DNA from 4 places in the Gilvimarinus sp. 1_MG-2023 genome. Region 2 is predicted to be linked to each of the others. Evidence: predicted binding sites of a transcription regulator. Region 2 holds the regulator's gene; each other region holds the start of a gene.

Region 1 (5,937 bases), on a different contig from region 2:
GTTGGTGTCCTGCAGCCCCATATGCTTGTCTTCTAAAACGTAATCGTTCCAGAACGAGGCCAGAATAGAACCCACCGCCGGCTTACAAATTTCGCAGCCCAAACCACCCTGGCCGTGACTGTCGAGCAGGGCATCAAAGGATTCAATTTTTTTAACGCGAACAATATCGGCCAGTTCGGCACGGGAGTAAGCAAAGTGCTCACAGAGGTGGTTGTTAACTTCCACCCCGAGATTTTCCAGCTCCTTGTCCATCACGCTTTTTACCAACGCGGCACAGCCGCCGCAGCCGGTAGAGGCACCGGTTTTATCTTTGATGTCCCCCATGGAGCAGCAACCGCCCTGCACCGCATCGACAATATCGCCTTTGGTGACATCCAAACAGCTGCACAACTGCGCAGTGTCAGGCAGTGCATCGACACCCATGCTGGCACCAGCGCTGCCGTCAGAGGCCGGCAGAATCAATTGCTCGGGTGAGTCGGGCAGAGCCATGTCGTTGACGCACATTTGTTGCAGTGTGCCGTAGGCTTCGGCGTCGCCCACCAAAACGGCGCCCAGCAATTTTTTGCCATCTTCGCTGACGATAATGCGCTTGTAGACTTCATTAACACCGTCTTCGTAGGTGTAAGTTTGCGCTCCCGGAGTACGGGCATGAGCATCGCCGATACTGGCCACGTCGACGCCAAGCAGTTTGAGCTTGGTGCTCATATCGGCGCCGGTAAACTGGTCACTACTGCCATTGATGTGCGAGTAAGCCACTTTGGCCATATGGTAGCCGGGGGCGACCAAACCAAAGATCTTGCCGTCCCATAAGGCACATTCACCGATAGCGTATACGTCTTCGACGGAGGTGCGACAAAAGTTGTCAACGACAATGCCGCCGCGCTCTCCAATATCAATGCCGTTATTGCGAGCCAATTCGTCTTGTGGACGAATACCGGCAGAAAACACAATCATGTCGGTTTCCAATTCGCTGCCATCGGTGAACTCCATAACATAGCGACGTTTTTTACCGGCGCCGATATTCTTGGTGTTCTTTTCGGTGTGAACATTCACATCCAATGATTCAATCTTGCGACGCAGTAAGTCGCCGCCGCCTTCATCTAGCTGAACCGCCATTAGGCGCGGCGCAAATTCAACTACATGAGTTTCCAGGCCGAGGTTTTTAAGCGCATTTGCCGCTTCCAAACCGAGCAGGCCGCCGCCGACAACAACGCCGACTTTACTTTCTTGGGCCGATGCGGTGATCTCTTCCAGATCTTCAATGGTGCGGTACACCAAACAGTGAGGCTGGTCTTTGCCGGGTATAGGCGGCACAAAAGGGAAGGAGCCAGTGGCGAGAACCAGTTTGTCGTAACCCTCTACCTTGCCCGCAGCGGTCGTAACGGTTTTTGCGTCACCGTCGATTTCTACTACCTTGTCGTTCAGGGTGTAAACGACGCCGGCACTTTGGTAGTGCTCCTCGGAGGTCAACATTAAATCGTCGACGCTTGAGCCAGAGAAATAGGCGGACAGTTTTACTCTGTCATACGCCAGACGAGGTTCTTCCGAGAAGGTAACAATTTCAAAATTTTCGGCGTTGTCGCTGTTGATAACAGTATCGATAAACTTGTGACCAACCATTCCGTTGCCGACGACGATGATGCGTTCTGTAGTCATGATTCTTCCTCTGCTAATTCGGTTATGCGCTCAGGCTTTCTGGTTGGCCTGTTGATTGTTGAGATACAAGGTCTTGCAGTTGCTGGGCCATTAGTACCACCTCACCCACCACGATTAGAGCGGGGGACTGTACGCCGTGCTCTTGACCGGTTTGAAAAAGCTCGCCCACAGTGGTGGTTACCACACGCTGATTTTTGCGGCAGCCATTTTCAATGAAAGCGGCTGGTGTATGGCCATTCATACCGGCTTGTAATAATTGGGTTTGAATGTGTTCGGCTTTACTGACGCCCATGTAAAAAACCAAGGTATGGTTTAAATTTGCCAGTGCTTGCCAGTTTAGGTTCAAATCTTTTTCGCCGTGCCCCGTGACAAACGTGCAGCCTTGTGCGATACCGCGATGGGTCAGGGGAATGTCGGCGGCGGTTGTACAGCCTGAGGCGGCGGTAATGCCGGGAATGACTTCGGCATCGCAACCGGCTTGACGCAATGTCAGAAGCTCTTCACCACCCCGACCAAAAACAAAAGGGTCGCCACCTTTAATTCGGCAGACGTTTAATCCTCGTTTGGCGTGCTCTACCAGCATTTGGTTGAGATCTGTTTGAGCAACACTGTGGTGGTTTTTTACTTTGCCCACATAAATGGCCGGTGTGCTTTTGGGGAAAAGCGCCCGGATCTCCTGACTAACTAGCTGGTCATAGAAAATAACGTCTGCATTTTCTATCGCCTTGAGAGCTTTTAGTGTTAACAGCTCGGCGTCACCCGGCCCGGCCCCTACCAGCAATACCTTACCCGGCTGGCTCGACATTTTGCTGTTGAGCGACATGATAGTGTTGGGGGGCGGCGTATTGTTGTGCATGGTGCATTCTCACTTGGGCCGTACAGGGCAGCCATTGTCTGTGGGTGTTTGATCTGGGTAAGAGCAAAGTCGGTGCCAGTGATAAAGAAAGGTGTATAAAATTTTTTAAATTCTTATAAATCAGAAGGTTATGAGGTTGTTTTTAAATTGATTAAAAATTGCCCGTAATTTTCAAAGTGTTGTAATGGTGCGCGGTGCACCATCATATGCACCGAATGTGAGATTTTAGTGAGGATTTTAAGTGGTCAATCATGGTGCTTGTGATGTGCGATATTTTTTGCTTGCCATAAAGTGGTGCAGGTTTGTATTAAGTAAAGGACGTAAATCTTAGCCGCTTGCTAAAAAGGCTTGGTCTTGGAGGCGAGTACCGGTATTGGCTTTGGAGGGCGCGTCATGGTCTGGATTTTGCCCTGCTAAAAGCAAATAAGTTCGTGGCAGCTGGAGGATTGTCTTTCATGCTGCGAGTATTTAATCCTCCTTGGCGGGAATTTGTTACTATCAATGTTATGCAAAAACTATTAACGCCCACTTTAGTCGATCGTTTTGGTCGAGAGATACGCTACCTACGTATGTCGGTCACCGATCGCTGCGATTTGCGTTGTGTCTATTGTATGGCAGAGGACATGACTTTCCTGCCTCGCAAAGAGGTGTTGTCGCTGGAAGAGCTCGAGCAGCTGGCGCAGATGTTTGTGGGGTTGGGCGTGCAAAAAATTCGCCTGACCGGAGGTGAGCCACTGGTGCGGCAGGGCATTGTGTCTCTGGTGGAAAAACTGGCCGCCATTGAGGGTTTACAAGAGCTCTGCATGACCACTAATGGCACCCGCTTGGCCGAGATGGCTGAGCCGTTGCGTGCCGCTGGGTTGTCGCGCCTTAATATTAGTCTGGATACCCTATCGGCCGATAAGTTTCATACCATGACTCGCCACGGTCAGTTGGCAAATGTACTGCAAGGTATAAAGGCATCTATCGCCGCTGGTTTCCGTCACACCAAGCTCAACTGTGTTGCGCTTAAACATTACAACGCTGATGAGGCCGGTCAGCTGGTGGAGTTTGCCTTATCGCACAATCTCGATATTAGCTTTATTGAGGAAATGCCTATGGGTGAGGTGACCAGCCATGGTCGGGTAGCCGAGTACATTTCCAGTGATGAGCTGCGTGCGGAGTTGTCCCGCCACTTTAACTTGGTGCCCAGCGCCGAGCAGACAGGTGGCCCCGCGCGCTACTGGACGGTGGCAGGCGCCCAATCAAAGGTTGGGTTTATCTCCCCTCACAGTCATAATTTTTGCGGCAGCTGTAATCGGGTGCGCCTGACCGCCACCGGTAAGTTGTTGTTGTGTTTAGGCCAAGAACATAGCCGCGATCTGCGCCACGTGCTGCGTCGGCCGGGAAGTACCAATGAAGAGCTCGAAGCGGCCATTCGTGAGGCGGTGCAGATTAAACCCGAGGCCCACAGCTTTGATGTGCAATCATCCGATGTTCAGGTGGTGCGCTTTATGAATATGACCGGTGGTTAGAGCGAAGCGCGCGCTTGAAAGGGTATGAAAGAGACTAAAACCCACGCTGTTACTTTTGCTATGCGGTTAGTGCGGCTTTCGCTGCCCACTTGCTATTAATGAGAACGTTGTTTTATGAGTCGTGAAAAAGTATTTGTACCGTTAAATATTGCCGTGCTAACCGTGTCCGATACCCGTAATCGCGACACCGACACCTCGGGGCAGGCGCTGCAAGAACTGGCCGAATCTGCCGGGCATAAGGTGTTGGATCGCGCCTTAGTCAAAGACGATATTTACCAAATTCGCGCGCTGGTATCGAACTGGATTGCCGGGGATGATATTCAGGTGGTGTTGATTACCGGCGGCACCGGTTTTGCCGGGCGCGATTCCACGGTTGAGGCGGTAACCCCGCTGTTTGATAAAACGGTGGTAGGTTTCGGCGAGCTGTTTCGGCAGGTCTCTTATCGCGAAATCGGCAGTTCGACCATTCAGTCGCGCGCGACGGCGGGCCTTGCCAATCGCACTTTAATGTTTTGTCTGCCGGGATCAACTGGGGCGTGTAAAACTGCCTGGACGATTATTCAAGAGCAGCTGGATTCGCGGCACGGCCCCTGTAATTTTGTTGGCCAGCTATAAAGCTTTAATGTGTGGCTACCAACACCAAGAGTTGGGAAGCTTTTTCAACAGGTCTTTGCGGCTGTTGATCAACTCTTTATAAGACGCCATTAAGGAAAAATCAACGGCCTTGCCCTGCAACTTTAATTCGTGCACCTGTCTTTCCAGACCGGTTATTTCGGAAATTAACTGCTGCCTTAAGCGGCCGGTGTGATTGATATTAATGGAAACACCAAATTGACGCTGTGCATGTGCCATAACTAGCTCCCTGTTACGTGTTTGCATTGGTAAAGAATAAGCTTAGCACGCTAGGGTTAACAGGTAATCCGTCCGGTTAGACTGATTTGGAGCGAGGATGGGCGTAAATGTCGCACAATTGTTATGATGAATGTTGCGTCATCCAGTGCTGGGCCAAGTACAGTGCAGCAATGGTGCGTCCTTCGATCACATCGTCGCGCATCACCAGTTGAAAAAGGTCGTCCAGTTTACAAGGCACCACCTCGATGGGTTCCGGTTCGTCCCCTGGTAAAACCTCGGGGTAGAGGTCTCGCATCAGCAAAATATTGATTTTGTGTTCCATGTAAGAGGGTGAAAGGTGTACTTGTTTTAACAGCTGGATGGATTTGGCGCCGTACCCAACCTCTTCTTTAAGCTCTCGGTTGGCCGCTTGTTCGGGACTTTCACCCGCATCTATAGCGCCTTTGGGGAGCGATAAATGGTAGTCCTCCAGGCCACCGGCATACTCGCGAGCCATTAATACCGTGGAATCGTCCAGCATAGGCACCATTAGCACCGCCCCGGGGCCGCCACTGCAGAGCTTTTCATAGGTGCGTCGCTCGCCATTAGAAAATTCAAGCTGGAGTTCTTCGGCCCGGAAAAGGCGGCTGCGGGCGACGGTTTGACGTTGCAAGATGACAGGTTTGGGCATACGTTTTCCGCTGATTGACGGTTATTCGCTTGATTGTAGTTGGGGTCGATACTGCGGCTCATTAAGCGCAGTATCGACCCTCTGCTTCGAGTCATAATACCAGAGCGAGCCTGCCGAGCTCTATGTTTGCGCAGGACTCTTGTATTACTTTTAGTCAAAAATCTCTTGCAACACCTGCTTATAGCGCTCAAATGCTTCAAATTGCGGCATATGACCGATACCGTCTAACTCGTGCAATTGAGCATCGGGGATGGCACGGGCCGCTTGTTTACCCAATTTATCGTACTGGCCCAGGGTGTATTCAACCCCGGCTTTTTTCCAGCCGCGCCCGGGGCCGGTGGTGTCCCGAGTGCCAATAATTAGGTGTACCGGTACGGCCATTTGCGGGA
Region 2 (5,937 bases):
AATGAATAAGGTCACCAGTGTTCGCTACGCAATTACCGGTGACTGGGATGATCCGCAAACGGAATTTTTAGGCGTGGCTGATAGTGCTGCGAATGATTGATACCGTTTTTGAGTTTCTAAATTATTGGTGTGCCAGCACAGTATCACGCAAGTAGCGGAATAATTTGCGGGCATGAGCAGGAGCTTTCGCTTGGCTTTTCTCTTTTTGCGCCATTCGAACCAATTGTCTTAAATGCTGGATGTCGACATCGGGATGATTGCTAATAAATTGTTGCAATGTGTCCGGGTTGCCGTCGATAAGCTGGTCGCGCCAATTCTCCACTTGATGTTGACGCTGAGTGTTGAGTGAATGCTTGGCGTTTAGATTGTCCAGTTGTTGTCTAACCTGTTCGCCGTCTACCTTACGCATGACCTTGCCGATAAACTGAAGGTGTCGACGGCGAGCCTCCCGCTGCCTGATGCGGTGCATCTCTTGAATGGCCTCCAGCACTTCGCTGGGAAGGTCGAGGCTTAGCAGTTGGCTATCACTTAATTCCGTCAGCTCCTGCCCCAGTGCTTGCAGAGCGTGCATCTCGCGTTTGCGTTGAGACTTGCTCGGTAGGTCATCAAACTCTAGGTCGTGCTCTTGATCTTGATCGTTCATGGTGTGTCTTCGTCCAATTCTTCAAAGCCCGACTCAATTAATGAGCAGATGGCTTCCAGCGCCTGATCGGCATTGTCGCCACAAGTGGCGATGTGTAATTCTTTGCCCAATCCGGCCGCGAGCATCATCAGCGCCATAACACTGTGGCAATTGGCATTTTTACCTTCACAGGTCAGTTCGATTTGGCAGTCGTATTGATTGGCCACGGCCACCAATTTGGCGGCGGATCTGGCGTGTAAGCCCTTGCGGTTAATTATGGTCACAACTCGGGTTGGCATGGGAGGCTCTATTGTGGCGCGTCTAATTCTCTGTGACGAACCTGCACATTGTCCAGTTCACCTGAGAATTGTTGTTGTAGCTTGTCGCATAAATAGACCGAACGATGCTGACCGCCGGTACAGCCAATAGCGACAGTAATATAGCTGCGATTATTAGCTTGGTAGTGTTGCCACCAGCGACCTAAGAAGTGGGTTATATCTTGTAGCATGTCTTGTACTAGCGGTTCTGAATCTAGAAAATCAATAACATCGACGTCGCGTCCAGTTTGGCTGCGTAGACTTTGCTTCCAGTGCGGATTGGGTAGGCAGCGTGCATCAAACACGATGTCGGCATTGTTGGGCGGGCCGTGTTTAAAGCCAAATGACTCAAATAATACTGCCATGCCATCTGAGTGAGGTTCGGCAATACGAGATTTAATCAGCTCGCGCAACTGATGCAGGTTTAGATCCGTAGTGTTGATGACAAGATCTGCCGCATCTCGCATGGGCTCAAGTAACTGGTGTTCGGTTTCAATTGCTGCGGTCAAGTGGCGATGTTTGTCACTCAGTGGGTGTTTACGTCGAGTTTCACTGAACCGCTGCACAATTTTTTTGGTTTCAGCGTCTAGAAAGACAACGGTAAAGGGTAGGTGAGCATCTTTATGATGTCCTACCATTGAGGGGAAAATTTCTAAGTCTTGCCAAGCGTCGCGAATATCGATGCCAATGGCAAAATTTTGATTGTCCGCGTCTTTGTGCAGTTGAATTTGAGTGATTAGCGCAGGCAGCAGGCTTACCGGTAAGTTATCGATACAGTTATAACCGGCATCTTCCAGCGCGTTTAGCGCGGTACTTTTCCCCGAGCCCGACAAACCACTGACAATCACCAAATGCATAGTGGTTAGCCTGCTGGTGACTGGGTGGCAGCGGCAAAAAGCGCTTGCGGGTTTTGCGCAGACCGCAATGCCTGGCGAAACTGATTGTCATTAAGCGCGCTGGCCAGCGCGGCCAGCGTTTTTAAGTGTTCGTCACATGACTCCTCGGGAACCAGCATGGCAAATAATACATCGACCGGTTCACCATCCATTGCATCGAAGTCAATGGGGTCTTTTAAGGTGATTAGTGCGCCCAATGTACAGTCGCAACCTGGTATGCGTGAGTGGGGGATGGCGATGCCATGGCCAATACCGGTAGAACCGAGCTTCTCCCGCGCGATTAAACGCCGAAATACGTCATCGGCGTCGAGCATGGGTGAGTTCTCGGCAATGGTATTGGCGAGGATCTCTAGTGCGCGCTTTTTACTGACCCCTTCGATATGGCATAGGGTGCGTTCTGGGGATAATATTTGAGAGATTTCCATGAGTATTATCTGTGGCTTTTCAGCTTTTCTTTGTGTTTGATCACTTGACGGTCAAGCTTGTCGGTAAGGGCGTCAATGGCGGTGTAGAGATCTTCGGAGTCTGCATTAGCAAAAATGTCTTTGCCGCTGACATGTATGCTCGCTTCAGCTTTTTGGGTTAGTTTTTCCACAGTGAGAAAAACATTAATGCTGGTGATGAGGTCATTATGGTGCGTTAACTTTGCAAATTTATTATGAACATACTCTTCAATTGCTTCGGTTACCTCAATGTGATGACCGCTGATGTTTATTTGCATATAGCTATCCTCCTGAATCAGGGTGGGCCTATCCCACCCAGCCGGCCGCAATAGTGCCACCGGTGCATAAACAGACTGTATCAGACAATGCTTTTACGTTCATTTGATGGTGGAATATTGAGCGACTCTCGATACTTGGCAATCGTTCGCCGTGCGACCCTTATTCCCTGCTCGGCCAGCATGTCGGTAATTTTGCTGTCGCTGAGTGGTTTTTTCGAGTTTTCAGCTGCCACCAATTTCTTAATGATAGCGCGGATTGCAGTAGACGAACACTCACCGCCTGAATCGGTGCTGACGTGAGATGAAAAAAAGTATTTCAGCTCAAAAATACCCTGGGGGGTGTGCATATATTTCTGCGTAGTCACCCGCGAAATAGTCGACTCATGCATTTCTACCAACTCGGCGATATCGTGTAACACCAAGGGTTTCATGGCTTCTGCGCCATACTCCAGAAATCCTCGTTGCTTTTCCACAATACAGGTGGCGACTTTCAACAGGGTTTCGTTACGACTTTGTAAGCTTTTTAGAAACCAGCGGGCCTCTTGTAAATTGTTTTTCAAAAAGGTGTTTTCGCTGCTGGAATCGGCTCTTTTAACCAGTGATGCGTAATCGGAGTTGATTCGTAACCGGGGAGCTATATCCGGATTAAGCTCAACGGTCCAGCGCCCTTCACGTTTATCGACAAATACGTCGGGCACGACATACTCGGTTTCGCGAGTGTCAATAGCGTCACCCGGGTGGGGGTTGAGGGTTTTGATTAGGGCAACCGCCTGCGCTAACTCTGGCTCTTTTAAGCGTGTTTTGCGCATTAATTGCCGGTAATCGCGGCTGGCGAGCATGGGGAGATATTGTTGAACGATTTGCTTGGCGGCATCCAAAAAAGGTGTGTCGGCGGCAAATTGGGTCAGCTGAACCAACAGACACTGCTCTAAATTCTCGCTGCAGATTCCCGATGGATCGAATTGTTGCAATCGGTGCTGTACAGCTTGCACCTCATCCAGTTCAAGCTCTTCGAAGTTGGGTGCTAAGCCTTCAAAAATTTCTTCCAGAGTAACGCTCAGCAGCCCGCTGGGCTCTACAGCGTCAATAATGGCCAGAGCGATGATTTCATCGCGCTCAGACATCGGTGTTAAATTGAGTTGCCACATTAAGTGGTCGTACAGTGTTTCAGTACTGCCACGACGGCTTTCGAAATCTGAGTCGTCGCCCTCGTAGTTGCTGGCCGGTAGTGCCGGCGCAGAGCTCTCGTAAACATCATCCCAGCTGGTGTCCACCGGGAGGTCCTGAGGGATTTCTTCGTTCCAATCGCCTTCAGCATTGTTTTCAGGTTCGGTTTCAGTGGCTTTGGCGGATTCTTGAGTGAGGCTGCTGGTCTCATTAATAGCAGCTTCTTGTTCGGATTTTTTTTCCGCCTCGGTGCTAGGCTCGTTGTTCTCTTCGGTTTCCAGCATGGGATTGGAATCCAGCGCCTCTTGGATCTCCTGCTGGAGGTCCAAGGTCGACAACTGCAGCAGACGAATCGCCTGTTGCAGTTGGGGGGTCATAGTGAGCTGTTGGCCCAGTTTTAATTGTAACGATTGTTTCATGGCTTCTTCAGTACGATCTTGCAGACTATGGTTTGAGTTTAGTCAGCATGTCGCCCCCAAGCAATAGCTCCTAGCAATCTTTATGCCTAACAAGGAGAATTAAGTATATGTCAAGGTGGCGAACCGGCTTTTAGAGCATAAAATGCTCGCCAAGGTAAACTTTGCGCACTTTCGCATTGTTCAGTACTTGTTCTGAACTGCCTTCGGCGATGATATGCCCTTCGCTGACGATATACGCTTTTTCGCATACACCTAAGGTTTCACGGACATTGTGGTCGGTAATCAGTATACCGATATTGCGGTCTTTTAAGTGGAGGACAATCTGTTGGATATCGCTGACGGAGATAGGGTCGACCCCGGCAAAGGGTTCATCTAAGAGGATAAACTTAGGGTCGGTGGCAAGGGCTCGCGCTATTTCTACCCGCCGTCTTTCACCGCCTGACAGAGCCATGCCCAGGCTGTCGCGAATGTGGGTGATGTGGAACTCTTGCAGTAGTGACTCTAACTGCTCTTCGCGTTCGGCCTTAGAAAGCTCCTTGCGAGTTTGCAATATGGCGAGAATATTATCCGCGACAGATAATTTACGAAATACTGAAGCCTCTTGTGGTAGATAGCCAATACCCGCTTGGGCACGCCCGTGGATGGGCATATGTGTCAGGGATTGATCGTCGATGGCCACTTTGCCTTTATCGGCGCGAACCAGGCCGGCAATCATGTAAAAGCAAGTCGTTTTCCCCGCCCCGTTGGGGCCGAGTAGGCCGACTATTTCGCCGCTTGATACGCTTAGGGAAACATCAATGACGACTTGGCGCCCTTTATAGCTTTTGGCCAGATTATCTGCGCGTAGTGTCGACATATTACTGCTCTATCAGTGCCGGGGGGATGGTCATTTGAATGGGTTGGTCAGATTCATGATCGCCTTCGGCGCTGACCAGTTCGCGGTTGATGTCGTAGCGAATCTCATGACCTTGCATAACCGCGCCGTCTTGCTCCAGTAAAGCGCCTTTACTTAGCGATACGGTATTGTTGGCACTGTTGTAGGTAATAATGCCCGCCTTAGCGCTAACCACGCCGCGATCAATGCTCGGTTGCTGCTCAAAGTGGGCGGGTGAGCCCTCGGCAGTGATTTGTTCAACGCTATTGTCTTGATCGAATTGAACCACAATGGTGTTGGCGCGGATGATCAGTGAGCCCTGCTGTAGGCGGGCCTCGCCAGTGTATGTAACACGACCATTTTTCTGATCGAACGTTTGCTGGTTCGCTTGCAGCTCAAAATTTTGCTCGCGATCACTGGGTAGGCCAAAAGCAGTTGTGCTGACGATTGCCAATAGCACAGTGAGTACGCAGTGCTTCAGTTTAGCGGGAAGCCTTTTAGTCGGGAGCATAAATACCTTTTACCTCAGACAGCAGTGCCACACGACCTGAGTCGAGATCGGCGGATAAGCCGACGGCGCTGGTAGTGCCGCGAGCGCTTTGCATGGTAACAGGTTTATCTGTTGTGGCAATTTGCTCGTGAGTGTTTACTAAGAGATCTTCGGTAGTGACATCCAGTCGGCCGTAGCGTGGATGCTCGCTATAAGCGTTGACGGTGCCGCTTAGCTGAAGAGTCTGTTGTTCAATATCCGCTATTCCCTGGTTGGCGACTAGGTGCCAGGGGTGACTGGAATTCTCACTCAGAAAAGTGAGTTCCGGTTGCTCAATATAACCCTCGGTGGTATCAGCGGTTTTAAAGTAGGTGACTTGGCGCGCTTTAAGGGTGTGGGTCAGTCGGCCGCTGTCATCGAATGAGCGATCG
Region 3 (5,937 bases), on a different contig from region 2:
CGGCATCGCCATGGTCTTTACCAGCATGCGTCATTTCCGGCATTAAAGACACAGGACGCTGAATGCGGCACGCAAAACGCAGCGTTCAGCGTTCAGCGTTCAGCGTTCAGCGTTCAGCGTTCAGCGTTCAGCGATAGCATAACCACCCTTTCAGAGACTCAAAGTAACGGCATAAGTTTATGAACATTCTTATCATTGGCGGCGGTGGCCGCGAACACGCTCTGGCCTGGAAAGCGGCCCAAAGCAAACGAGTGGATACCGTTTTTCTCGCCCCCGGCAACGCCGGTACCGCACTGGACGATAAACTTAAAAACGTCGACATCGGTGTCAGCGACTTTGCCAAACTCGCCGACTTTGCCAAGGCTGAGCAGTGCGAGCTCACCATTGTTGGCCCGGAAGTCCCCCTGGTGGAAGGCGTGGTCGACTTTTTTGCCGAGCGCGGTTTGACCTGTTTTGGCCCCAGTAAAGGCGCAGCTCAATTAGAGGGTTCGAAGGCATTTACCAAAGACTTTCTCGAACGCCAAAATATTCCCACCGCCGACTACCAAAACTTTACCGAAGTGGAGCCAGCGTTGGCTTACTTACGCGAGAAAGGCGCACCCATCGTGGTGAAGGCCGACGGTCTAGCCGCGGGTAAAGGTGTTATTGTCGCCGAGACTCTTGAGCAAGCCGAAGAAGCTGTCAAAGACATGCTGTCGGGCAACGCCTTTGGCGATGCCGGTTGCCGCGTAGTGATCGAAGAGTTTCTGACCGGTGAAGAAGCCAGCTTTATTGTGATGGTGGACGGCGATAATATTCTGCCGATGGCCACCAGCCAAGACCACAAGCGCGCGGGTGAAGGCGATACCGGCCCCAACACTGGCGGCATGGGTGCCTACTCACCGGCACCGGTGGTGACCGACGCGGTGCATCAGCGCATTATGGATGAAGTGATTCGCCCCACCGTCGAAGGCATGAAGGCCGAAGGCAATCGCTACACGGGCTTTTTATATGCCGGCCTAATGATTGACGACGAAGGCACTCCCAAAGTCATCGAATACAACTGCCGCTTTGGCGACCCGGAAACTCAGCCCATAATGCTGCGTTTAAAATCTGATTTGGTCGAGCTGTGTTTAGCGGCTACCCGCGGGGAACTGGATAAAGCCACTGCCGAGTGGGATGAGCGCGCCAGTGTCGGCGTAGTGCTCGCGGCCGGCGGCTACCCAGGCGCCTACAACAAGGGCGATGTCATCAGCGGCCTACCCACTACCGAAGTCGACGGCGAAAAGGTTTTCCATGCCGGCACCGCCGACAAAGACGGAGCCATCGTGACCAACGGCGGTCGCGTGCTTTGCGCTACCGCGCTCGGCAATACTGTCAGCGAAGCTCAGGCGCGCGCCTACCAATTGGCCGATAAAATCCAATGGAAAGACGTCTCTCTGCGCCGTGACATTGCCTATCGCGCCATTGCTCGCGAACAAGCGGCAAAGTCATAGACAAAAAGTAGAGTCGCAAGCAGTAAAGCAACTCTCAAGCGGGCGCTATGCCCGCTTTTTTTTGACCGCTCACATCTCGCACAAAAAAAAAGGGGCAAACCTATGGTTTGCCCCTAACGCTTCATGCTCGCTGTTTAATCTGTCAGCGAAACAGAGTTCTAAGACTGACTTAGAATTCGATTGGCAGGCTCAGAGACAAGATAAACTTAGTATCGTCATCAAAAGTACCGTCTACATCATCAACCACTTGGCCAATGGTGAAGCTCACGTTATCGTTGAACGAGTAGCCTAGGTCAACATGGGCTAGGTCGTCTTCGTGCAAACCGTAAGTCACGCTGAATTTGTCAAAAGTAGCACCAATGGTGGTGTACCAGTAATCTTCCAAATCTTCCAGGCCGTGGTAGTAGGTCACTGCCACAGGACCAAATCCTAAAGACACAACCGCTTCGGTTGAATCACCGATATCTGGTGAAGTGTCGTCGCCAGTTACAGGATCAGTAGCACTTGGGTAGTTGTAGTTCCACAGGCTTACGTCGTAAGTAAAGCTGCCCGCTTCACCGCCGTAACCCACAAATAAGTCATATTCTTGGCCGCCTGATGCATCACCAGAAGAACCCCAGATGCCGCCATAGAAGCCACCAGCGCTAACACTCAGGTCACCAGAAATTGCTGGATCGCCATTACCTAAGTCCAGACCACGCCAGTAGTACATATTGGCTGCGCCTACCGATGCTGACACTTCGGCTGCACTGGCGGTTGGTACAGCAGCACTCAGGGCAATAGCAGTAGCGGCAACAGCACTGGCCAATACTTTTTTGTTAATCATCTTCATGAAATCTTCCTCTAGTTTCTAATGGCAGTAACGAATATGTTGTTTTGTTAGCTGTCTCGATTAGCACACCGAACAAGCTTGCTGACGTTATAGCGAAGACCGCGCCAACTTATTAAATTCCAATGTTTTCAGCAACATAGAGAGAATTTAACAAAATATTCAATTCTTTCATCTGCGTCAGAGCACCAAAGACGTGCATTTATAATCGCCAAACATTGCAGGTCGCACCAAATTGAAACACCCGATTTCAATAGGTAAAATACAATCAAATAAGCGCCAATGTGGGCACCCAACTCACCCGATTCCACCTGAAGAAACCACGGGAGCAATTCACACCAGCTACACTCGCTGTATTACTCCATCGGTATTTAATGCGACAATCACCTACTCTTAACTAACCACCTAAACAGCATTGCGAATACTCTTTATGCAGACATTTCTTGTGGGCGGAGCGGTCCGCGATCAGTTGCTGGGCTATCCCTATAGTGAACAAGACTGGGTCGTCGTAGGGGCCACACCCGAGGCCATGCAGCAACTGGGCTTCACACCGGTAGGAAAAGACTTTCCCGTTTTTCTCCACCCCGAGAGCAAAGAGGAGTACGCACTGGCGCGCACTGAGAGAAAATCAGGCCAGGGCTATACCGGCTTCCAATTTCACTGCGCCCCTGACATAAGTCTTGAACAAGACCTAATACGGCGCGACCTCACTATCAACGCGATTGCTAAATCAGAGTCGGGCGAACTGATCGACCCCTACGGCGGAGCACAAGATATTCAGCAAAAGGTTCTGCGCCACGTCAGCGCAGCCTTTACCGAAGACCCTGTGCGTATACTGCGCGTGGCCCGCTTTGCCGCGCGCTACCATCATTTGGGTTTTACGGTGGCGAGCGAAACCCAAGCCTTGATGCGAGAAATGGTCGAGCAAGGCGAGGCCGATCACCTAGTAGCCGAGCGTGTGTGGAAAGAGATGTCGCGCGCGTTGGAAGAAAAAAATCCCGAAGTATTTATTCAAACCCTCAAAGACTGTGGTGCGCTGGCGAAAGTATTACCAGAGCTCGACGCCCTGTTTGGGGTGCCACAGCCAGCCCAGCATCACCCGGAAATAGACACCGGCATACACAGCTTAATGGTGCTGCAGCAGGCGAGCCTGCTTAGCGATAGTTCCATCGTCCGCTTTGCCGCCCTCATGCACGACTTAGGTAAAGGCGTCACCCCTCAAGATCAGTGGCCCCGTCATCACGGCCACGAAAAGTCGGGGTTATCACTGATTAAAGCGCTCTGCCGTCGACTGGCCGTGCCCAATGAGCATCGCGACCTAGCGTTATTAGTGTGTGAGTTTCACACCCATGTGCACAGAGCCCTAGAACTAAAAGCCGCTACAGTTAACAAGCTGTTTAAACGCCTCGATGTATTGCGCCGGCCGGAGCGAATAGAACCTTTTTTACTGGCCTGCACAGCCGACTCACGCGGCCGCACCGGATTTGAAACTCGCCCCTATCCACAGGCCGACTTTTTACGCGGCGCGTTGATGGCCGCCAGTAATGTTGCCCCCAAAAACCTTATCGCCGCCGGTTACTCGGGGGCCGAACTGGGCAAACAGCTGGAACAAAAACGGCTGCAAGCGATTCAACACTTCCAACACACCCAATCGACGACACACTTATGAACAATGCACCTCCTGTCGCACTGATCACCGGCGGTGCGCGACGCATCGGCGCCGCCATTGCTCGCAAGCTTCACTGCGAAGGCTGGCAACTGATTATTCACTGTCGCCAGTCACAGCAAGAGGCGAGTGCCCTCGCCGCTGAACTCAACACCGAGCGCGCCGACAGTGTTCGTATTCTTAGTGGCGACTTGTGCAACCAAGCCGAACTACTCACACTGGCGGAACAAGCACTGGATTGCTTCGGCTCACTTAACGCCTTAATCAATAACGCTTCCAGTTTTTACCCGACTCCCGTCGGCGAGGCGAGTGAGGCCGACTGGGACAATCTGATTGGCAGCAACTTAAAAGCGCCGTTTTTTCTCAGTCAAAAACTGGCACTTGCTCTCGCATCAAGCGAGGGCTGTATTATTAATATTGCCGACATTCACGCCGAGCGCCCCCTCAAAGGCCACAGTATTTATTGCATCGCCAAAGCCGGTAATGTCATGCTGACTAAAACCTTAGCGCGCGAATTGGCGCCTAAGATTCGCGTAAACGGTATTGCGCCGGGTGCCATTGCCTGGCCGGAGGACGCGGCGGCTCTGTCTGAGAGCAAACAGCAGTCTATACTGAATAAAATCGCCCTCGAACGCAGTGGTGAACCCAAGGATATCGCCCGCACCGTCCACTTTTTATTGACCGACGCCCCCTATATTACTGGGCAAATCATCGCTGTGGATGGCGGCCGAACGCTACAAGGCTAACGTAATGATCAATACACTCTGGCTACAAGAAGACGGCACCAAACGTTTAGGTGGTGAAGAACAAGTCGCTCAGTGGCAAACGGCTCAAACCGGCTACTTGTGGGTGGACATTCACAGTGAAAACGTCAGCGAAGAAAAGGCGTTGTTACTCAAGCTCGGCTGCCATCCATTAGCCGTCGATGATGCTCAGCGCAAACGTCACCCACCGAAAACCGAAACCTTCGACGATCAGGTACTTATTTTATACCGGGGCATTACTCACTTTGATGAAGACCTCAATATGACGCAGGTACCGATTGCCCTATTCGCGAGTAAAAATTTGCTCATCAGTGTGCGCCAAAGTAAATCCCTCAGTATTCAACAACACTGGAACGATCCTAAGGGCGACTTACTGCGCCAGCCAGCACTGCTGGCGATTCGCATCATGAACTATTCGGTGGGGCGCTACCTGGAGGCCATGTTGGCTTTTGAAGAGCGTATTAATGATTTGGAAGACGCCATGCAAGAGCGCCCCAGCGATGAAATTATGCGCTCGCTGATTGCTTACAAATCGCGCCTGCGTAAGCTTAAGCGCACCTTCAGTTATCACGAGGGCATTGCTCAGTCACTGCTGCGCGAAACCCCCGCAGTGTTTACCGACACCGTGGATGATATTAACCACTCCCTGCAAGACTTATTCGATCGCTGCGAGCGCGCCCACAGCTTGGCGACCATGTTTTATGAAATTTGCGGCGATTTAATTGAAGGCTACCTATCGCTCACCTCGCATATGCTAAACAACACCATGCGGGTACTGACGGTTATTACCGCTATTTTTGTTCCACTCACTTTTATTGCCGGCATCTACGGTATGAACTTTGAGTATATCCCTGAGCTGCACTACCGCAATGGCTATTTTATTGTGATGGGATTGATGGGGCTGACTGGCGCGGGGCTGCTGGTATTATTTAGAAAGTTAAGGTGGCTGTGATTGTGAAGGTCGGAGGTCGGAGGTCGGAGGTCGGGGAACGGGCGGCGGAGAATGAAGCCTAAGCTTCGTTCCCGCTGAACTGGCAATCACTATCCGCCCACCACCGACACCTCTCGTCCGCGCCACTCGAATGAGACAGGCCACAGTTTTTGTTTACTCGTGTCGTACTCTTGCCACAACTGACGGTAGGTTTTTTGTTGCACCGGGTGAACTTCCGTCGCCGCCAATTCCGCTAGCGGCTGCAACACAAA
Region 4 (5,937 bases), on a different contig from region 2:
ATTTGCATTCTTTGTGGTGATGTACTCTATTTCACAAGTGAATGAAAGTAAGTATCGAGTGCTTTCCACAACGCTTGATCAGGCCTTTGAATCTGATTCAACACAGAAAAAAACTATCGATATCGATCGCCCCATACTAAACCAGCAACAGTCGGTCGTTCATTTAAATATGGCTCGCGGCGGAAATTTAGGAATTTTAGAACAAAACTTTCGTGATGAATTTGATCAACTGATTGATGATGAATTAATGCGCATTTCAAGTAATGAAATGTGGCTGCAAATTGAACTACGCGACAATATTTTATTTGATTCCGCCAGTGCCGATGCCAGTGCGCAAGCCCGTGAAATTTTTAGTAAAGTATCTACTATTTTGGCCGAAACCCAAAACCCGATTCAAATTGAAGGCTTTACGGATAATGTACCGATCAATACTGAGCGCTATCCCAGTAACTGGGAATTGTCTTCGGCGCGCGCCAGCGCGATCGTAAAATGGATGGTGGCAAACGGTGTCGATGCCACCCGACTTGCGGCTGTGGGCTATGGTGAGCACCAGCCAGTAGCGGCGAACGACAGTGCCGATGGGCGAGCACAAAACAGACGAGTGGCCGTGATGATTGCCCGTGATGCCTTTGACCGACCGCGCAACTCGATCGATGCGCTGGCCGGAGACGCGGCCCTTGCGCCCGCCCCTGAAGCTGAAAATACACCTGAAGATATGGCGCAGTCGGCCGATACCGTCAAAAGACCTGATTCGAATCAAGGCTTGATAGAGGCTGTGCAGATGGAAGACGGCGATTTGCTGTTTAGCAGTGATCCTGATCTACCTCGTGAAAACTAGTAGGCACAATAGTTGCTGTTGATACCGAATAGGGCCAATACTATAAACTGTGTCAGCATATTGACGCTGGAGTAAACATTGATCGTTTGGACGGTGGCAAATCAAAAAGGTGGTGTAGGTAAAACGACCACCAGCGCAGCACTAGCCGGCCTTGCCGCCGAGCAAGGCCGTCGCGTATTGCTGATTGATTTGGACCCGCATGGCTCTTTGACCAGCTACTTTGGTCAAAACCCGGATACCGTAAAGCTCAGTGCCTTTACGCTCTTTGCCGAACGAGGCAAGTTAAGTCGGGACTTTGTAAAGTCGGTCATTATCAATAGTGGCCATCAGAAACTTGATTTAATCCCATCGGCTACCGCCTTGGCGACATTGGAGCGCCGCGCTGTGGGGCAGGGTGCTTTGGGGTTAGTTATAGGTGAGGTATTATCCGCGGTCAGTGACGATTACGACTTGGCCATTATTGATACCCCTCCTTTGCTAGGCGTACTGATGATCAATGCGCTGGCAGCTTGTCATGAGTTGATTATTCCGGTGCAAACAGAATACCTCGCTCTGAAAGGGCTTGAGCGAATGGTCAACACGCTGAATATGATGGCAAAATCCAATCAAAAACAAGTCAGCTACTGTATCGTACCGGCTATGTTCGATCGCCGAACACAAGCATCCGTCTCAACCTTGAGAACCATACGCCATGATTATCCTTTGCAGACTTGGCCGGGTAAGGTTCCAATTGATACTAAGTTTCGTGATGCCAGTAAGGCGGGGGTCCCACCGCATCTATTCGAGCCTCAAAGCCGAGGCGTTGAGGCCTACCGATCTTTATATAAATGGTTAGTCCGCAGCAAAAGCAATAAATCGGCTAATACTTCACAAAAAGTAGGGGTCGGCTGATGAGTGATAGCAAAACTGATGATGTACTCCAGGACTATCTCAGCGATTTGTTGGGCGTCGGGTCTGAATCAGAATCGTCAACTCGGTCTGCGGCGTCGCCTGCGATAGCTGCACCTCAATCCGAAGCCGTAAAACCGATGCCGCTTGCCGAAAAAGATGTTATGGCAATTAAGCGCGAGCAGCTGCAAAAATTACTGCAAAGCGCGCGTGTTCAAGTAGAGCAGGTGGCCGATGTAGACCTAAACGAGCCCGCCGCTGTGCCTGTGCAAGCACCGGTGGTGCCCGTCAGCCAAGTTACGAGTAAAGAGTCGCCTTCAGTTGGTGAAACTCTAGAGGCAATAGAGGATGCTGTTGCCTTAAATGTGCTAGATGAACAGCTCGAATGGCTTGATAATGGCCGTCCTCGCTGGGCACAAAACACCTTTGAGGTGTTGTTATTTAAAGTAAGCGGTTTGACCTTAGCGGTGCCCTTAATCTCTTTGGGGCAAATTCAGCCTTTGACCGATGAATTAACGCCTTTATTTGGGCAAGCTGATTGGTTTATGGGACTTCAACCCACCGCATCTGGCAAGGTACGTACCGTCAATACAGCAAAATTTGTGATGCCAGAGCGATATGATCCCGCCTTTGAGCAAACGGCTAAATACGTGATCTCTATCAATGGTGTGCCTTGGGGTTTGGCTGTCGATAATGTCGAGCAGCCCATTACCTTAAGCCCGGAAGATGTAAAATGGCGTGGTACTCGTACCCAGCGACCCTGGCTGGCAGGCACTGTTAAAGCCCATATGTGTGCTCTGCTGGATATACCTATGGTCGGTAAATTGTTAACTGACTCGGATAAAAATGCCCGGCTCGCTTGAGGTTAGTCCAAGCTAGTGTTGTTGGCGCATTTTGTGCGGTAAGCTATAGTAATGAATAGTGTTATGCTATTTGGTGTAGAGATTATTAAGGGCTAAGTGCCCAGCGAGCGAGGAAATGTGCATGGCTAGCAATGCCAATCAAAATCATAATGCCGACGATCCGGTGTTGCAATGGGTGACATTTCGGCTGGATGGTGAAACCTACGGCATCAATGTAATGCAGGTCCAAGAGGTGCTGCGCTACACAGAGATAGCACCAGTACCGGGTGCGCCGGCCTACGTATTAGGGATTATTAATTTACGGGGTAATGTCGTAACCGTTATTGATACTCGCCATCGATTCGCTCTCCCTACCGGTGAGGTGACCGATAATACACGTATTGTGATTATCGAGGCCGACAATCACGTTATTGGTATTTTGGTGGATAGCGTGGCCGAGGTTGTCTATCTGCGTCAATCTGAAATCGAAATGGCACCTAATGTCGGCAATGAGGAAAGTGCTAAATTTATCCAAGGCGTGTGCCACAAGAATGATGAATTGCTTATTTTGATTGAACTCAACAAGCTGCTTTCCGACCACGAGTGGGCAGAGTTAGAAGATATTTAAGCGAGCCAATGAGCTTTTCTATATGACTGAGAGCCCGTTACTTTTATGGTTATTAGCCGCAGCGCTTCTTGCGACTGTGGCTTGTGGCGTTTGGTGTATGTTGCTCAGCAACCGAATTGGCCGAATCCAATCTCAGCTAAACAGTACCGCGAAAGATTTGACCACCCTAAAATCCGGCGCAATTGGTATGGGGCAGCGTATTCTGGCTATGGAGTCTAGTTCAAGCGTTCGCGGCACTGACGCGGATGATATTCCCGCCAGTGTACGACCATACTCGGAGGCGACTCACCTGTTGGAAATGGGTGTGTCGCGTGAAGAGGTGGCTAGCCGCTGCGGCCTCTCCCGCGCCGAATCTTCCCTGTTGGATGCTTTGCGCAAAAAACCTACCGCTTAATTGTTTTTTCTAAATTATTATTAGTTGTTTTAACAAAACTTTCTTTCTGCAATAGCCCACCTGCGCGCACTCAATTCCACGCTTTATGTTATTGAGCGTTAAACAACTGACCATTTATGGCAATAGACTTCTTGTCCATCAAATAAAGATAGAGCGGCATAATTTGCTCGGGAGTTTTAATGGTTTGCGGGTCTTCGGCCGGATAAGCGGATGCACGCATGGCAGTGCGGGTGGCCCCGGGGTTGATGCTGTTGCTACGCACACTGGTGCCGTCGAGCTCATCGGCCAATGTTTGCATTAAGTTTTCTTGCGCCGCTTTACTGGCCGCGTAAGCGCCCCAATAGGCGCGCCCTTGGCGCGCCACCGACGAGCCGGTGAAAATCACACTGGCGTGGCCAGTAGGGGAGCTATGCAATAATGGCAGCAAGGCTTTCGTTAGCATAAAGGGTGCATTGGCGTTTACCTGCATTATGCGAGCCCAGGTGTCATTGGCATAATCACTGATGGGCATGCGATCGCCCAGCTCTGAGGCGTTGTGTAAGATTCCGCTTAAACCACCGAATTCGCTTTGTAAGGCATTACAGAGATCGGTGTATTCTTTTTCTGTGGCGCCTTCAAAATTCATCGGATATATGGCGGGTTGCGGACCGCCCGCATTTTCAATGTCGTCGTAAACGGCTTCTAGTTTTGCCAGGGTTCGCCCCAGTAGAATAACGGTGGCGCCGTGGCTGGCGTAAGTTAATGCCGCTACACGACCAATCCCATCGCCGGCCCCAGTGACGAGGATGATGTCATTGGTCAGTGCTTGGGAGGCCGGAATGTAATCAATTGGCAGAGTGTTAATGGTTTCGCTCATGGATAGTTATCGGTCTCTTGATTGCATCAATAAATGATGGACTAAATCGGGTAGCTGTTCCGAATGTTGGACTAAAAAATCGGCCAACCATGATTCGGCAGGGTCGTTTGCATCAATATAGCCATAACCACAGGCAATGGTGGTCGCCCCGGCATCGTTACCACATTCAATATCACGTCTGTGATCTCCCAGATAGAGAATGTTTTGACAGTCGACCTTTAGATGCTTGGCGGCCAGAATCAATGATTCAGGATGAGGTTTTCGATTGACAACATCATCTGGGCAAACCACAAAATTCGGCGGCGTCGGGAAGTTAATTTTTTTCAATAAAGCTTCGGTATAAAGTCGGGGCTTGTTGGTGGCAATGCCCCAAGGCACTCCTTTATTTTTTAAGTCTTGTAAAAGGGTTTCAATGCCTGGAAAAAAACGGGTTTCCTTGCCGATACCATGTAAATAGTGATCGAGAAGTTGCTGGCGCAATGGGGCAAAGGTTTTATCTTCAGTCGTGCAATCAAAACCAAGGGTGACCAGTGCCGCAGCCCCGTTAGATACTTGTTCGCGTATAACGTTAAACGGTAAGCCTTCTTTATTGTAATCGCGGCGCAATTGATTTAATGCCATAACAAAGTCGGGCGCTGTGTCGAGCAAGGTGCCGTCGAGATCAAACATTACCGCAGTAAGAGGTGAGGACATTAACGTTGATTCCGTTCTCATAAGTTAGGTTTTTGGGCGTGTAATATATAATTCACGCTGACATCGTCGGCAGAAATGCTAAAGCTTTGCATAATGGGATTGTAGGTGATGCCGGCTAACTGCTGAGTTTGTAACCCTGCACGTCGAACCATAGCGCCCAACTCACTCGGTTTAATAAATTTTTGATAATCATGCGTTCCCTTGGGTAATAAGCCCAATACATACTCGGCACCCACAACCGCCATGGCCCAAGATTTTGGATTGCGATTTAATGTCGAGAAATAGCCATGTCCGCCGGGTTTTAATAATTGGTTGCAGGCCTGAACAATAGAAGCGGGCTCGGGGACATGTTCGAGCATCTCCAGGCAGGTGACAATATCAAATTCACCGGCATGTTGCTGGGCAAAAGCTTCGGCGCTGATTTTTTTATAGAGGATATTTAAAGACTGCTGATCGGCGTGGGTTTTAGCGACCTGTAGAGGTGCTTCGCCTAAGTCAATGCCGGTAACCTTGGCGCCTCTTTGGGCCAAAGCCTCGCACAAAATCCCGCCACCACAGCCTACGTCTAGCACTTTTAATCCGGCCACCGGTGAGCGCTCATCAATAAAGTTGGCTCTGATAGGGTTCATTTGATGCAAAGGTTTAAATTCACCGTTCTGATCCCACCAGTGCTCGGCAATTTGCTCGAATTTCTCCAGTTCATGCGGATCGACGTTGTCGGTGTTTTTTGGCTCGTTCATGGAGTTACTCACGGTTAATTTTCTTGGACCAAGCATTCGTTTTGTCTGCAATGTCACG

Evidence for each region. Region 2 encodes sigma-54, which starts transcription at its own class of promoters, with help from an activator protein. Its sites were predicted from a motif close to TGGCACANNNNTTGCNNT; they were not measured.
Region 1: cobA (uroporphyrinogen-III C-methyltransferase) is a predicted target of sigma-54. The motif match lies at 2,573-2,590, and genes of this name have one in related genera.
Region 3: Q4563_RS09525 (TorF family putative porin) is a predicted target of sigma-54. The motif match lies at 2,397-2,414, and genes of this name have one in related genera.
Region 4: Q4563_RS01710 (chemotaxis protein CheW) is a predicted target of sigma-54. The motif match lies at 2,612-2,629, and genes of this name have one in related genera.

The regions. Positions count from the first base shown of each region.
Region 1 is NZ_JAUOSC010000011.1:29,259-35,195, forward strand. It holds gene nirB (nitrite reductase large subunit NirB) at 1-1,656, opposite strand, end outside; gene cobA (uroporphyrinogen-III C-methyltransferase) at 1,679-2,512, opposite strand; gene moaA (GTP 3',8-cyclase MoaA) at 2,968-4,026, shown strand; gene moaB (molybdenum cofactor biosynthesis protein B) at 4,141-4,641, shown strand; gene Q4563_RS12205 (hypothetical protein) at 4,657-4,878, opposite strand; gene nudE (ADP compounds hydrolase NudE) at 5,000-5,548, opposite strand; gene Q4563_RS12215 (alpha/beta fold hydrolase) at 5,699-5,937, opposite strand, start outside.
Region 2 is NZ_JAUOSC010000003.1:205,325-211,261, reverse strand. It holds gene Q4563_RS06475 (YhdP family protein) at 1-100, shown strand, start outside; gene yjgA (ribosome biogenesis factor YjgA) at 122-643, opposite strand; gene Q4563_RS06465 (HPr family phosphocarrier protein) at 640-921, opposite strand; gene rapZ (RNase adapter RapZ) at 930-1,796, opposite strand; gene ptsN (PTS IIA-like nitrogen regulatory protein PtsN) at 1,802-2,260, opposite strand; gene hpf (ribosome hibernation-promoting factor, HPF/YfiA family) at 2,266-2,556, opposite strand; gene Q4563_RS06445 (RNA polymerase factor sigma-54) at 2,637-4,142, opposite strand; gene lptB (LPS export ABC transporter ATP-binding protein) at 4,273-4,998, opposite strand; gene lptA (lipopolysaccharide transport periplasmic protein LptA) at 5,000-5,527, opposite strand; gene lptC (LPS export ABC transporter periplasmic protein LptC) at 5,514-5,937, opposite strand, start outside.
Region 3 is NZ_JAUOSC010000006.1:169,819-175,755, forward strand. It holds gene purH (bifunctional phosphoribosylaminoimidazolecarboxamide formyltransferase/IMP cyclohydrolase) at 1-46, shown strand, start outside; gene purD (phosphoribosylamine--glycine ligase) at 180-1,475, shown strand; gene Q4563_RS09525 (TorF family putative porin) at 1,645-2,307, opposite strand; gene Q4563_RS09530 (multifunctional CCA addition/repair protein) at 2,735-3,973, shown strand; gene Q4563_RS09535 (pteridine reductase) at 3,970-4,716, shown strand; gene Q4563_RS09540 (magnesium transporter CorA family protein) at 4,721-5,686, shown strand; gene folK (2-amino-4-hydroxy-6-hydroxymethyldihydropteridine diphosphokinase) at 5,776-5,937, opposite strand, start outside.
Region 4 is NZ_JAUOSC010000001.1:399,882-405,818, reverse strand. It holds gene motD (flagellar motor protein MotD) at 1-838, shown strand, start outside; gene Q4563_RS01720 (ParA family protein) at 917-1,729, shown strand; gene Q4563_RS01715 (chemotaxis protein CheW) at 1,729-2,589, shown strand; gene Q4563_RS01710 (chemotaxis protein CheW) at 2,711-3,196, shown strand; gene Q4563_RS01705 (DUF2802 domain-containing protein) at 3,219-3,590, shown strand; gene Q4563_RS01700 (YciK family oxidoreductase) at 3,679-4,446, opposite strand; gene Q4563_RS01695 (HAD family hydrolase) at 4,453-5,139, opposite strand; gene ubiG (bifunctional 2-polyprenyl-6-hydroxyphenol methylase/3-demethylubiquinol 3-O-methyltransferase UbiG) at 5,157-5,915, opposite strand; gene Q4563_RS01685 (TRZ/ATZ family hydrolase) at 5,884-5,937, opposite strand, start outside.